4 regions of the Bacillus pretiosus genome follow, and region 2 is predicted to be linked to each of the others. Evidence: riboswitches for the same ligand, from Rfam matches in the RefSeq annotation. Region 2 holds a riboswitch; each other region holds the start of a gene.
The links. A riboswitch is a leader RNA that binds a small molecule or an ion and turns the genes downstream of it on or off. The one in region 2 is predicted to bind thiamine pyrophosphate.
Positions count from the first base shown of each region.

Region 1: linked by a shared signal. The riboswitch ahead of ACU8YW_RS02290 (MTH1187 family thiamine-binding protein) and the one ahead of tenA (thiaminase II) in region 2 are both predicted to bind thiamine pyrophosphate.
Region 3: linked by a shared signal. The riboswitch ahead of tenA (thiaminase II) and the one ahead of tenA (thiaminase II) in region 2 are both predicted to bind thiamine pyrophosphate.
Region 4: linked by a shared signal. The riboswitch ahead of thiM (hydroxyethylthiazole kinase) and the one ahead of tenA (thiaminase II) in region 2 are both predicted to bind thiamine pyrophosphate.

Region 1 is NZ_CM129593.1:442,416-445,595, forward strand. Features, by position in the region: gene ACU8YW_RS02285 (methyl-accepting chemotaxis protein) at 1-1,012, shown strand, start outside; TPP riboswitch at 1,074-1,175, shown strand; gene ACU8YW_RS02290 (MTH1187 family thiamine-binding protein) at 1,276-1,596, shown strand; gene ACU8YW_RS02295 (ABC transporter permease) at 1,568-2,341, shown strand; gene ACU8YW_RS02300 (ABC transporter substrate-binding protein) at 2,338-3,180, shown strand, end outside.
Region 2 is NZ_CM129593.1:757,479-760,658, reverse strand. Features, by position in the region: gene ACU8YW_RS03890 (ABC transporter permease) at 1-385, opposite strand, end outside; gene ACU8YW_RS03885 (ABC transporter ATP-binding protein) at 385-1,134, opposite strand; gene tenA (thiaminase II) at 1,103-1,798, opposite strand; TPP riboswitch at 1,881-1,983, opposite strand; TPP riboswitch at 2,044-2,155, opposite strand; gene ACU8YW_RS03875 (SH3 domain-containing M23 family metallopeptidase) at 2,425-3,180, shown strand, end outside.
Region 3 is NZ_CM129593.1:2,483,025-2,486,204, reverse strand. Features, by position in the region: gene ACU8YW_RS12625 (heterocycloanthracin/sonorensin family bacteriocin) at 213-545, opposite strand; gene tenA (thiaminase II) at 824-1,513, opposite strand; TPP riboswitch at 1,636-1,741, opposite strand; gene ddlB (D-alanine--D-alanine ligase) at 1,814-2,728, opposite strand; gene pdxR (MocR-like pyridoxine biosynthesis transcription factor PdxR) at 2,733-3,180, opposite strand, start outside.
Region 4 is NZ_CM129593.1:436,713-439,892, forward strand. Features, by position in the region: gene ACU8YW_RS02260 (hypothetical protein) at 1-191, shown strand, start outside; partial or broken gene topB (DNA topoisomerase III) at 374-946, opposite strand; TPP riboswitch at 1,371-1,480, shown strand; gene thiM (hydroxyethylthiazole kinase) at 1,544-2,359, shown strand; gene thiE (thiamine phosphate synthase) at 2,376-3,035, shown strand; gene ACU8YW_RS02280 (anaerobic C4-dicarboxylate transporter family protein) at 3,151-3,180, opposite strand, start outside.

The DNA.
Region 1 (3,180 bases), 320 kb from region 2:
TTTAAGTATTAAATTAGAGGAAAGACCAGATGATATTGGTATTATTAATGCGTATTTTAATAATACCATTGAGAAGTTTAAAGGAATTATAGATAAAGTGAAGCAGACAGCAGAACAGGTTTCCTCATCTTCGCAAGAATTGTCAGTGAGTACGAAAGAGAATAGTATGGCAGTCCAAGGAATCGTAAGTTCTATAGTTGAGTTAAGGGCTGGCGTTCAATCACAAGAAACTTCAGTACCAAAGTATTTAGGTATTGTATATGAAATGGAAGATAGGATGGAAGAGATAACTAATATTGCAAAACAAATGGCGAAAGAGTCTGAAGGTACGACGCATCATTCAGTAAAAGGAAATGGTGTTATTGAACAGACGATTAATCAAATGAAAATAATACAAAATGCAGTACAAGATTTATCTTCTATCATTCATTCTTTGGAAACAAGATCAAAAGAAATTAGTGATATTGTAAATGTAATTACAGGTATTTCAAATCAAACGAATTCGCTAGCTTTAAATGCTTCTATTGAAGCTTCACGTGCTGAGGCAACCGGAAAGGGATTTGCCGTTGTTGCTGATGAAGTGCGTAAATTAGCAGAGCAGACGGAAGCATCAGCAAAAGATATAGCGAAATTAATAGGGGAAACACAAGTTGAAACGGAAGAAGCTGTTGTTTCAATACAAAAAGCTTCAAAAGAAGTAGAATCCGGAATTAAACTTTTTCAAAGTAGTGGTGCTTTCTTTGAAAAAATTTCAAAATCAGCACAATCTGTTACAAATCAAGTTAGAGTTGTTTCTAGCAATTCAAGTGATATATTGCAAAATAGCCAAAATATTGTTCGTGTTGTAAATGAACTATCACTTATTGCAAATAAGTATGCAAATAGTAGTAATAATATTGAAGAAAGTATGAAAGAACAGGAAATGTCTGTACAAGATATAGCTGAATTAGCTAGTTCTTTAAGCTGGCTTTCACAGGAGTTACAAGAGTTAATAGGGGAATTCAAAAGTTAAATGAAATGATTATACGTGCTTTTGTTTGTTCAATAAAATAAATCATGCTACAATGAAAACGAATTAAGGACCGGGGAGCCAATTGGCTGAGAGGATGTAAACAAACATCGACCCTCAACCTGATCTGGATAATGCCAGCGTAGGGAGTTACTTAAAGTGATGTAGCATATGTTATTCTATAATAACTTGCATACAAGGCTTTCCTACGCAGTAGGAAAGCCTTTTCTTGTTTTAATATTTCATTTTATAAGGGGGATTTTACTATGTCACAACAAGTTACAATTTCATTTTCAGTAGTACCACAAGCGAAGAACAAAGATGTGTATTCTGTTGTTGATAAAGCAATTGAAGTTGTACAACAATCGGGAGTTCGTTATGAAGTAGGGGCAATGGAAACAACGCTGGAAGGAGAATTAGATGTACTTCTTGATATCATTAAACGTGCGCAACAAGCTTGTGTGGATGCTGGAGCAGAAGAAGTGATTACTTCTATTAAAATCCATTATCGTCCAAGCACTGGTGTAACGATAGATGAAAAGGTTTGGAAGTACCGTGATGAATATGCAAAACCAGAAGCAATCTAAAATAATTACAACAATTTGGCTTATCCTTCTCATAGCGATATGGGAAGGATCTGTTTCATTATTTAAAATTGAACCGTGGATTTTACCGAAGCCTTCTGCCATTGTTCAAGAATTAATTGGAATGAAAGATTTACTATTACCGAATATGATGCAAACGTTACAAGAGGTTCTAATCGGACTGTTTTTTGCGATTTTAATTGGGACAAGTATTGCAATTATTATGGATGTTATCCCTTTATTTCGTATTTTAATAAATCCGTTGCTTGTTATTTCGCAAACGATTCCAATCGTTGTACTTGCACCGTTATTTATTATTTGGTTTGGATATGGAATGCTACCGAAAGTAATGGTAGTAATACTCGTTTGTTTCTTCCCGATTGCGCTCAGCATTTTAGAAGGTTTTCAAACGGTAGATAAAAATATGTTGAATTTGTTGCAAACGATGAAGGCAACGAAATGGCAAGTTTACCAGAAAGTAAAGTTTCCAGCAGTGCTGCCATACTTTTTCTCAGGTTTAAAAATTGCAGTTACATATAGCGTAATGGGAGCAATTATTGGGGAATGGCTCGGTGCAAGCGAAGGATTAGGAGTTATGCTTACAAGAGCTACAAAATCCTTTCTAACAGCCCGAGTATTTGGTGTGGCGGCAATTATTGTTATGGTGACATTATGTCTGTATTTTATTGTGGAGTTTATGGCAAGAATAACAGCACCATGGATATATAGAAAGGACGGCAGAAAATGAAAAAAGGTTTAAAAGTTATGTTGGCTGCCTTATTAGCAGTAGGTGTAGCTGGATGTAATCCGGCGAAGAAAGAAGAAAGTGCAAGTAAAGATCAAAAAGTAAAAGTAGTATTAGATTGGTTTCCGAATACGAATCATACTGGCCTATATGTAGCGCAAGCGAAAGATTATTATAAAAAGCAAGGATTAGATGTAGAAATTATTCAGCCAGGTGATAATGTGACAGCGGAGCAAATGATAGCTTCCGGAAAAGCTGACTTCGCAATAAGCGCACAAGAAAATGTAACGTTGGCTCGTGTGGAAGGTATTCCTGTTGTATCTATAGGAGCAATCATTCAACATAACACTTCAGCTTTTGCATCACTTAAAAAAGATAATATGACGTCACCAAAAGATTTTGAAGGTAAACGTTACGGCGGCTGGGGAGGACCAGCAGAAGAAGCAACGTTGAAGACAATCATGGAGAAGCATCAAGCTGATTTTAATAAAGTTGAAAAAATCATCTTAGGACAAACAGATTTCTTTAAATCAATCGGTCGTGATGCAGACTTTGAATGGATATATTACGGATGGGATGGAATTGAAGCGAAGCGCCAAGGAAAAGAGTTAAATACGATTATGGTGAAAGACTTAGACCCAGCGCTTGATTTCTATAGTCCTGTTATTATTACGAGTGAAAAACATACGAAGCAAGATAAAGACTTTGTGAAAAAGTTTATGAGTGCAACGACAGAAGGTTATAATTTTGCAATTAAAGAACCGAAAGAAGCTGCTGATATTTTAATTAAAGCAGTTCCAGATGTGAATAAAGAATTAGTACAAGAAAGTCAAAAATGGTTA
Region 2 (3,180 bases):
TAATTAAAACAGTAACAACAACCTTACTCCAAATCGTATATCCAAACCATAAAACGAAGAGCGGAGCAAGCGCTGTAATCGGAATCGTTTGTGAGGCAACTAATAGTGGATAAAATGCTCTCTCCATCCAATTACTCGCATTCATTAACATCGCTAGCCCTACCCCAAGTACGATAGAAATAGCCACCCCTATTAAAACGACGGATAAGGTTGCCGGCAAATGAACCGTAAATAATATATCTTTTAGTTTCCATATCTTCATCACAATTGCAGACGGTGACGGTAAAATGTACATTTCGTCTATGATTCTTGCGCCTACTTCCCAAAAGGCAAGTAAAATACTAGTAAGTGTAAGGGCAGGTAATAGCTCCTTCAACCGGTTCATCATACGAGTACCTGCCTTTGTAACATACTAAGAAGCTCATCTTTAAGCGCTAACACTTCAGGCTTATATAAATCTTTTCTTGTTCGATTACGATCAAGTGGTACAACCCTCTCGGTTAAAGTAGTTATCGGTTGCTGCTCTACTACTAAAATTCGATTAGAAAGAAACAACGCTTCTTCCACATCATGAGTGATAAATAAAATTGTTTTTTCCCACTCTTTCCATTGTTCAAACAACCATTCTTGCAAAGATGCCTTCGTTAAAGCGTCCAACGCGCTAAACGGTTCATCTAACAACAATATCTCCCTGCCTGTTAATAAAGTTCGAATGAAAGATACGCGTTGCCTCATACCACCAGATAAATCTTTCGGATATTTTGTCTCATACCCTTGTAAACCAAATTTATGTAACAGTTCCTTTGCCTTTATTTGCGCTTCTTTCTTCTGTACACCTTGGCACTCTAGCGGCAGGGCAGCATTCTCAATAATCGTTCTCCATGGCAGGAGCATATCTTTTTGGGGCATATAGCCTACAGGATGGCTCTTTGTTTCTGTCAGCTCTATCTGTCCAGTACTCACCTCTTCTAAACCTGTAATAAGGCGAAATAAAGTACTTTTCCCGCATCCACTCGGTCCGATAATACTTACAAACTCTTTATCTTGTATAGAAGCATTTAATTCATTGATGATTGTTTTCTCATCATAATGAAAAGAAACATTATGAAACTGTAGTATGTTCTTGCTCCTCAAATCCCCACATCTCCTTACGATAGGACATATCCCAGAATAAATATTCAAATCGACTGGAATATAGGAATATCTCCTCTAATCGATCTAACTCTTTGTCAGACTTTCCAACTGCCATTTCATTTAATAAATCTATTAACCAAATACAAAGGCTACCGTATTCTTCTGAACTATATCCTTGAATCCACTCACCAAAGAACTCATGATCTCTTGCTCCAGGAATATCGTTTAAACGCTTTCCAATTTCCCAGTAACTCCACATACATGGAAGAAGTGCTGCTATTAATTCCGCAAGTGTGCCATTTTGAGATACAGACATCATGTAATTTGTATAGGCTAAATTTTTAGCAGATGGTTTTGCAGATTCTATCTCCTCTATAGAAATACCAAGTCTTTTTGCATATTGTTTATGGATCGTCATTTCTCTATTTAATATGCCATCAATTTGTTCAGCAAATTTCCCCATTACTTGTGGATTCGTTGCTTTTACAACACCAATCGCATATAGCTTTGCATAATCTAACAAATATAAATAATCTTGAATAATATAATACTGAAACTTATCTTTTTCTAACGTGCCATCTCCCATACCTACTACAAACGGGTGATTATGACTCATCTCCCAAACTGGTTGTACAGTTTCTAATAATCTATCGCAAAATTTCATTTCTCTATCCCCTTTCAATTTATATATCTAAATAAAAAACCACTTCTAAATAAGAAGTGGTTACAGCAAATAAAATTATAATTTATTCGTTGTTCCACTTCCCTTCGCTAGTATTACCTAGATCAGGTCTGTAAGGGTTAAGGATTATTCCTCTCTCAGCACAACAAGCACCCCTAGTGGTTTCAATATGAAATTTTCAAACAAAAAAGCCCCGTTTCTATACGCAAAGAAACGGGGACTCATTATTAGTGTCCGAATTGCTTCCCTACGCTAGCATAATCTAGATCAGGTAATGAAAAGGATCAAAGGCTTACGGCCTACTCTCAGCTGGCAACACCAGCTCTCCTAGCAAACTATGAAATTAACACTGTCAGTATAACATCGTAATAAGACATCATCAACTGTTTTAATTTTCCCAATTGTCAACAAAATAACAAAACTATATAATACTTATATTCTATCTTAGAAATTATTATCCTAATTAATTGGATAAAAAGGAATCATTATCCTCAAAAAATTTATTTTTATATTGATTTCATATTACATTTATGTGAATACACCCACTATATTATATCTTTATACTATAATAAAATTACAACTATACAACTAGAGGAGGTCTCTATTATATGAATATGAAAGCTACTGCTTTAACAGCAACTACTGTCGCAATTGCCTCTTTACTTCCTTCTATGGGAGAAACAAATGTACAAACAGCCAACGCTGAACAATTATCTAATGTGAAAACTGGATATGTCAAAGTCGATCAAGTAGCCTTACATACAAAAGATAACGCAAATAGCTCATCAATTGATACAATTCGCTTTAATACGAAGGTAAACATACTTGAAACAACTAATGGCTGGTATAAAGTATCTGTTAATAATAAAGTAGGTTACGTACAAAAAGATGCTATTCTACTAAAAAACAAACTTCAATCTAATAATCAATACATCGTTAATGCCAATGCATTAAACGTTCGTTCTGAACCTAATTTAGAATCTTCAATTTTAGATGTATTACCAAATGGGAAATTCGTTACCATTCAAGAAGAACAAGGCGAGTGGTATAAAATTTTACATAATGGCAAAACAGGTTACGTACAAAAAGCATTCGTATCTAATGGTTCACAGCCTTTAGTAAAAGGCATCACAGTTCAAACTAATACGAAATACACAGTTGCAACACCTAAACTTAATGTACGTGGCAACGCTAGTACAAGTGGTGCACTACTTGGTTCATTACAAAATGGTACACAAATACAAGTAGTGGAAACTGTAGGAACTTGGTATAAAATTCGTTTTGGCACAGGATACGGATACGTGGCAAAACATTATGTGGTGCAAAATCAAATGCAATCACAAGCTCAAACGGCTCAACCTACT
Region 3 (3,180 bases), 1.7 Mb from region 2:
CTAACTAGAAGCAACAGATTCCTTATTTGATGGTAAAAATATAAAAAAGCAATGATTAGGTTTTAAGTCTAGTCATTGCTTTATATATCTTATCTTGATTTACAACTAAAAATCTAAATATCATTCTTTCACTTGAATGCTACATGTGTTTTTATTAAATTCTTTAATAAAAATTATATAATACTTCACTATTGGATTCCTTTTTTCTCTTATCAATATTCATATGTTACAATAGTACCAGTTGTATCAGTAGTACCATTAAAACCACTAAAACAATTAGAACAACTACCACAGCCGCCACAACCTCCACAACCTCCACAACCAAAACAACCGAAGCAACCAATACAACGGAATCCACCACAACGAAATCCACCACAGCGACCTGCACAACCTCCACAACGACCACAACCGCCACAGCGACGAGCAGCATCTTCAATATAGTAATATGGATATTGGTTTTGTTGGTCCCAATACACAATATTTCCAGATTGGTAATCATTAAGGCTTAACGCTTGTAGTTCTTGTTGAAACTTATTCATTTTCATTACCTCCGTTTATAAACTTCAACTTTTCCAATGCTTTCTTATATTTCTGTTCGTTAAATCTAAGTAGAAATAGCGCTATAAACTAAGTTCAATACGTACCCCTACAAAATATGACCTATCACTAGATAATGCACCTTGTTCATATACCTATTTTTAGGTTATTTTTTCCATAGGCTCATTTTTATAAATTGAAAAAAGACGCACTTAGATTGATGCGTCTTTTTGCGATACTTCTTTTGTGAAATCATATACATAAGTATTATCCATACCCCTACTCATTATCCAATGACATCTTCTACTTCTGTATTCACTGGCCACTTTTCTAAAGTATAAGCCATTTCCCAAAATGAATATTCATATTGACTACTAATAATAAAATGCTGTTTCATTCGCTTCCGGTCAGACTTTGTCACTTTTTCAGCGATAGTATCTAACCGTGTAATTTGCTCTTCAACTAATGTACGGAACCAATCAGATCCATAAGCAGAAATCCATTCGTTATAAATTGGCTCTTCTGGCTGACATTCTTTTAAACGCTCCCCAATTTCATAATACAACCAATAGCAAGGTAAAATTGCTGCAATGATATCGCCTAAATGTCCTTCATACGCAGCACGATACATATGTGAAGTATAAGCGTATGCAGTTGGAGCAGGGATAAAATTATCTTTCTCTTCTTGTGTTATCCCTAGTTTCTTCGCAAAGTTCTCATGTAAAGATAATTCCGCCTCGTATGTATTTTGAGCATGGTGTGCCATACGAGCTGTCGTTTCTAATTCCAGTGCTTTTGCAGCTCCTAAAGTTTGTACTCTAGCGAAGTGACTCAAATAATATGAATCTTGAAGTACGTAATAGCGAAAACTAGCTAAATCTAACGTTCCTTCACCAAGTTGTTTTACAAAAGGGTGATGAAAACTAGCTTCCCAAATTGAATCTACTTCTTGACGTAATGATTGTGAAAATGTCATTTAAATCCCTCCAATAAAGTATAAAATTTAAGTATTTACCCACAGTTATTAAATCTGTAAAATAAAAAAACTTTCTTTACAAACGTAAAGAAAGTGAAATTGACAGTATTTATTCATAAAATAGTAATGTCTTCCCACTTCCCTACGCTAGTATTAACCAGATCAGGTACTAAGAGTCTCAAATTCTCATTTGATCTCAGCCTATAATAGGCCCCCCTAGTGGATAAATATTTAATTTTCGTATTGTATTCATCATAACATACTTCATGTTACTGTCAAAAGTATTCATGATAGCGCTTCTTAAAATCCTTCTTCTTTTCTTGCTTTTAATGAAGTTTCAATAATCATATCTAATAGTTTACTATAATGAATACCAGCTGCATCTGCACTTTTCGGTAGTAAACTTGCTTGTGTCATCCCTGGTAATGTATTAACCTCCATTACATATGGAATTCCGTCCTTTACCATCATATCCACCCTTGCATAAACGCTGCATTTCAATGCTTTATAACAAGCCAGTGACGCTTTGTTTACACGTTCCTTCAATTCTCCTGGAAGTTCGATAACTTCTTCAATTGTACTAACATCATCATATTTTGCATTGTAATCAAAGAACTCAGCTGCATGTCGGATTGAAATAATAGGTAACTGTTTTCCATCAAAAATTGAACATGTAATCTCATCACCTTTTATATACTTCTCTATTACTACTTCAGAATCCCATTCAAACACAGTTTCCAGCATTGAAATTAATTCATCTTTATCATATACAATCTTTACCCCAACACTTGATCCACCAGAGTTTGGTTTTACCACTAACGGAAATCCTAACTTCTCTAATTCATCAAGATTTAGATCCGCCATTTTTGTAAGTTCAATCCAATCGGGTGTTTCTATACCTTCATAGCGTAAAATCTTTTTCGAAATATTTTTGTCCATACATATACCGCTAGATAACATATTGCTCCCGCTATATGGAATACCTAAACTTTCAAGCGTGCCTTGAACCGTCCCATCTTCTCCATATTTTCCGTGTAATGCAAGCAGCGCAAAATCAATGTCTTTCGCTTTTTCGATTAAATCCATTTTTTCATTTAACGTAATTGGTACGATTTCATATTTATTTTTATCTAAATTTGCAATCATTTCATTTCCAGTCATAATTGATACTTGTTTTTCAGAGGATACTCCCCCCATAATAACGCCAATTCTCATTTCCTCAACTCCAAATTTCAGTTTTTATTGTATCACCGATTATTTTGATTCCACGAACTATTTCTTCTTCTTTCAGACGTGAAAATCCTAATCGAAAAGTAGTCGCTCCTCCTCCATCAGAATAAAAAACATCTCCTGGAGAAAATGTAACCCCTTGCTCATAACACTTTTGTAAAAGTGTGCGGGCATGAATTTTTTCTTCTAACTCTATAAATAAATGAAGTCCACCATCACCGGTCATTCTTTGAAACGGAATGTACTCGTTACACGCCCCAACAGCTAATTCATATTTCTTCTTATAAACTGATCTTGCCTTTTTTAAATATTTTTCAAAATATCCTTCATGTAAATATTGAAATAGAACAGCTTGATCTAACGTAGATGTGTGAATCGTTCTTGCTCTTTTTACACTTTCTAAATGATGAATCAGTTCTTTATCGGCGATGATCCAG
Region 4 (3,180 bases), 320 kb from region 2:
TAAATAAAGAAGTTAGTATTTATCTGAGTGAAACAGAAAAGGAACAATTTGGTGTGAAGGCAATAATTGATATTGCTAAAGACTTAAAATGTAGTACGAAATTTCTTTATAATAATTTTCCGGAGGAGTGTAAGAAAATCTCAGAACGTAATTATCGAATACAAACTGAAAAAATCTTTTTATATGTCTAATTTAAAAGGGCAGATACAAGAAGTCTGTTATAACCATTTTTTAAAAGGTGTTTTACAATTAAATCGAGGTTTTTACTACTTAAAATTATCATTATAACCATATAAATTTGGGAGAAAATCATACAAGTCATATAAATACTAGAAATATTAATTTCACCCTAACTATTGACGGGATACATCGCAACACGGCCGCAATTCAGCTGGGCATTAAAGCGAGTCGTTAAAGCGCGAGTCGCGTTAAGACCGATGTACCAGTCAGCTTCTGAACGTGCGACAGCCGAAGCGTATAAATTGTCATATGCTTTACCTGGTTTTAAATTTGCGAAGCCATCTTTAATTGCTTTATCAGTAACAGATGAAATCCATAAACGCTTAATAGGTTTTTGTATTTTAACTTTATCGATAATCCAACGTGCGACTAATTCGCCTTCGCGTCCAGCATCTGTCGCTACAATAATTTCATTTACATCTTTTCTAAGTAGCTGACTCTTCACAGCATTAAATTGTTTCCCTGTTTGTTTAATAACCGTTAATTTCAAGCGCTCAGGTAGCATCGGTAAATCTTCTAAATTCCACTGTTTATATTTCACATCATAGCTTTCTGGATCAGCTAATGTAACGAGATGACCTAAAGCCCAAGTTACAATATATTTACTACCTTCAAGGTAGCCATTTCCTTTTTTATCACACTTAAGTACACGCGCAATATCACGTGCAACGGAAGGCTTTTCAGCGATTACAACGCTTTTTACCATATTTAAAACATCCTTTCAAATTTCCATACGTTAACTATAGCATACATCTTCTTGAGATTCAGTTTCGCTCCAGATTTGAACGTTTTTTAGTGGGATAACATCTGTTTGAGGGTGAATGATGGCGACAGAACATAATATGCGCCATGATGAGACTATGAGAAATAGATACTTATTTATCCCGCATTAACGGGCAGTAAGACCCCTGCCTCAAAATTCAGCGGAAGCCAAGAAGTTAGGTAGGGGATCAACTGCCCATAAAAGCCCGATTGGTTCAACTAATAATCAGTGGGGGATGAACAAAGCCCCCACTGATTAAAGTTTCACTTTATTATGCGTATTGTTTTATCAGTTGCTTCTATATGAAATAGAAAAGTAAAGAACTTGTTATTTTACTAGAATAAGAGTAGACTTTGAAGTAGATGAATAATAAACACATGGGAGTTTGTGGATGCAAACTGAGAGTATGACTAATCCGTCATTGACCATTTGAACCTGTTGGATAATGCCAGCGTAGGGAGAGTGTAAAAGCACATGTTCAGGCACTTTGCGTACGCGCAAAGTGCCTTTTTGTGTATCTCCCATCACTATAGTTAGGAGATGAAAAGGATGAATATGAAAGAAATTAGTAAAGTAGTGGATTTGGTGAGAGAGTCTAATCCACTCGTGCATAATATTACAAATGTTGTTGTAACAAATTTTACAGCAAACGGTTTGTTAGCATTAGGAGCATCACCTGTAATGGCGTATGCAAAAGAAGAAGTAGCAGAAATGGCTAGCATTGCGGGAGCCCTTGTTTTAAATATGGGTACACTTCGTCCTGAAGAGGTAGAAGCGATGTTACTTGCTGGTAAATCAGCAAATGTGAATAATGTACCAGTACTATTTGATCCAGTTGGTGCAGGAGCAACATCGTATCGAACAGAAGTTGCGAGACATATTCCGGCTGAAATTGATTTAGCGATTATCCGCGGAAATGCAGCTGAAATAGCGAACGTTATTAATGAGAGATGGGAAATTAAAGGGGTAGACGCCGGTGTTGGAAATGGCAATGTCGTAAGTATTGCAAGGCAGGCAGCGGATGAATTAAATACAGTAGCGGTGATTACTGGAAAAGAAGATGTTGTTACAGATGGAGAACGAACGATCCTTATTCGAAATGGTCACCCTATTTTAACGAAAGTTACGGGAACTGGTTGTTTACTAACTTCTGTAATAGGAGCATTTGTAGCAGTAGAAAAGGATTATGTAAAGGCAGCAGTAGCGGCATTAACGTTTTATGGTGTAGCTGCGGAACTGGCAGCTGCTAAGACAGTGGAAAAGGGACCTGGTAGTTTCCAAATTGAATTTTTAAATCAGTTAGCGAATACCACTTCGGGTGATATTGAGAAGTATGGGAAGATTGAGCTTATATAGTAAGGAGGGGAACTAGATGCCCTGTATTACAAAGGCTGAAATGTCTAGATTATTATCAGTATATTTTATTATGGGAAGTAACAATTGTGCGAAGGAGCCACTACAAGTATTGAGAGATGCACTTGAAGGCGGTATAACAATTTTTCAATTTCGTGAAAAGGGGGAAGGGGCTTTAACGGGAGAGAAACGTATTTGTTTCGCGAAAGAACTACAAGCAGTCTGTAAAGAGTACGGTGTACCATTCATCGTAAATGATGATGTGGAACTAGCTATGGAGTTAGATGCAGATGGCGTGCATGTTGGCCAAGATGATGAAGGAATTACTTCTGTTCGTGAAAAAATGGGTGATAAAATTGTTGGTGTATCTACCCATACAATTGAAGAAGCACGCTGGGCAATTGAAAACGGAGCTGATTATTTAGGTGTTGGGCCTATTTTCCCAACGAGTACGAAAAAAGATACGAAAGCTGTACAAGGAACGAAAGGTTTAGCTCATTTTAGAGAACAAGAAATTACAATACCGATCGTTGGGATTGGTGGCATTACAATTGAAAATACAGCGTCAGTTATAGAAGCTGGTGCGGACGGTGTTTCTGTTATTTCCGCGATTAGTTTAGCGGAATCTCCGTATGAAAGTACGAAGAAGCTAGTAGTGGAAGTAAATAGGAGCTTGTAGGGAAAGGGAACTTCACAAAAATAGAAAAGAACATAATGGACAGTTAAAAATATTTAAACAAACGTTTGATTAAAAAAGCACAAACCCTTTAAAATTGTCGGTTTGTGCTTTTTCTTTAAAACATAATTGATATTAGGAGCATTCC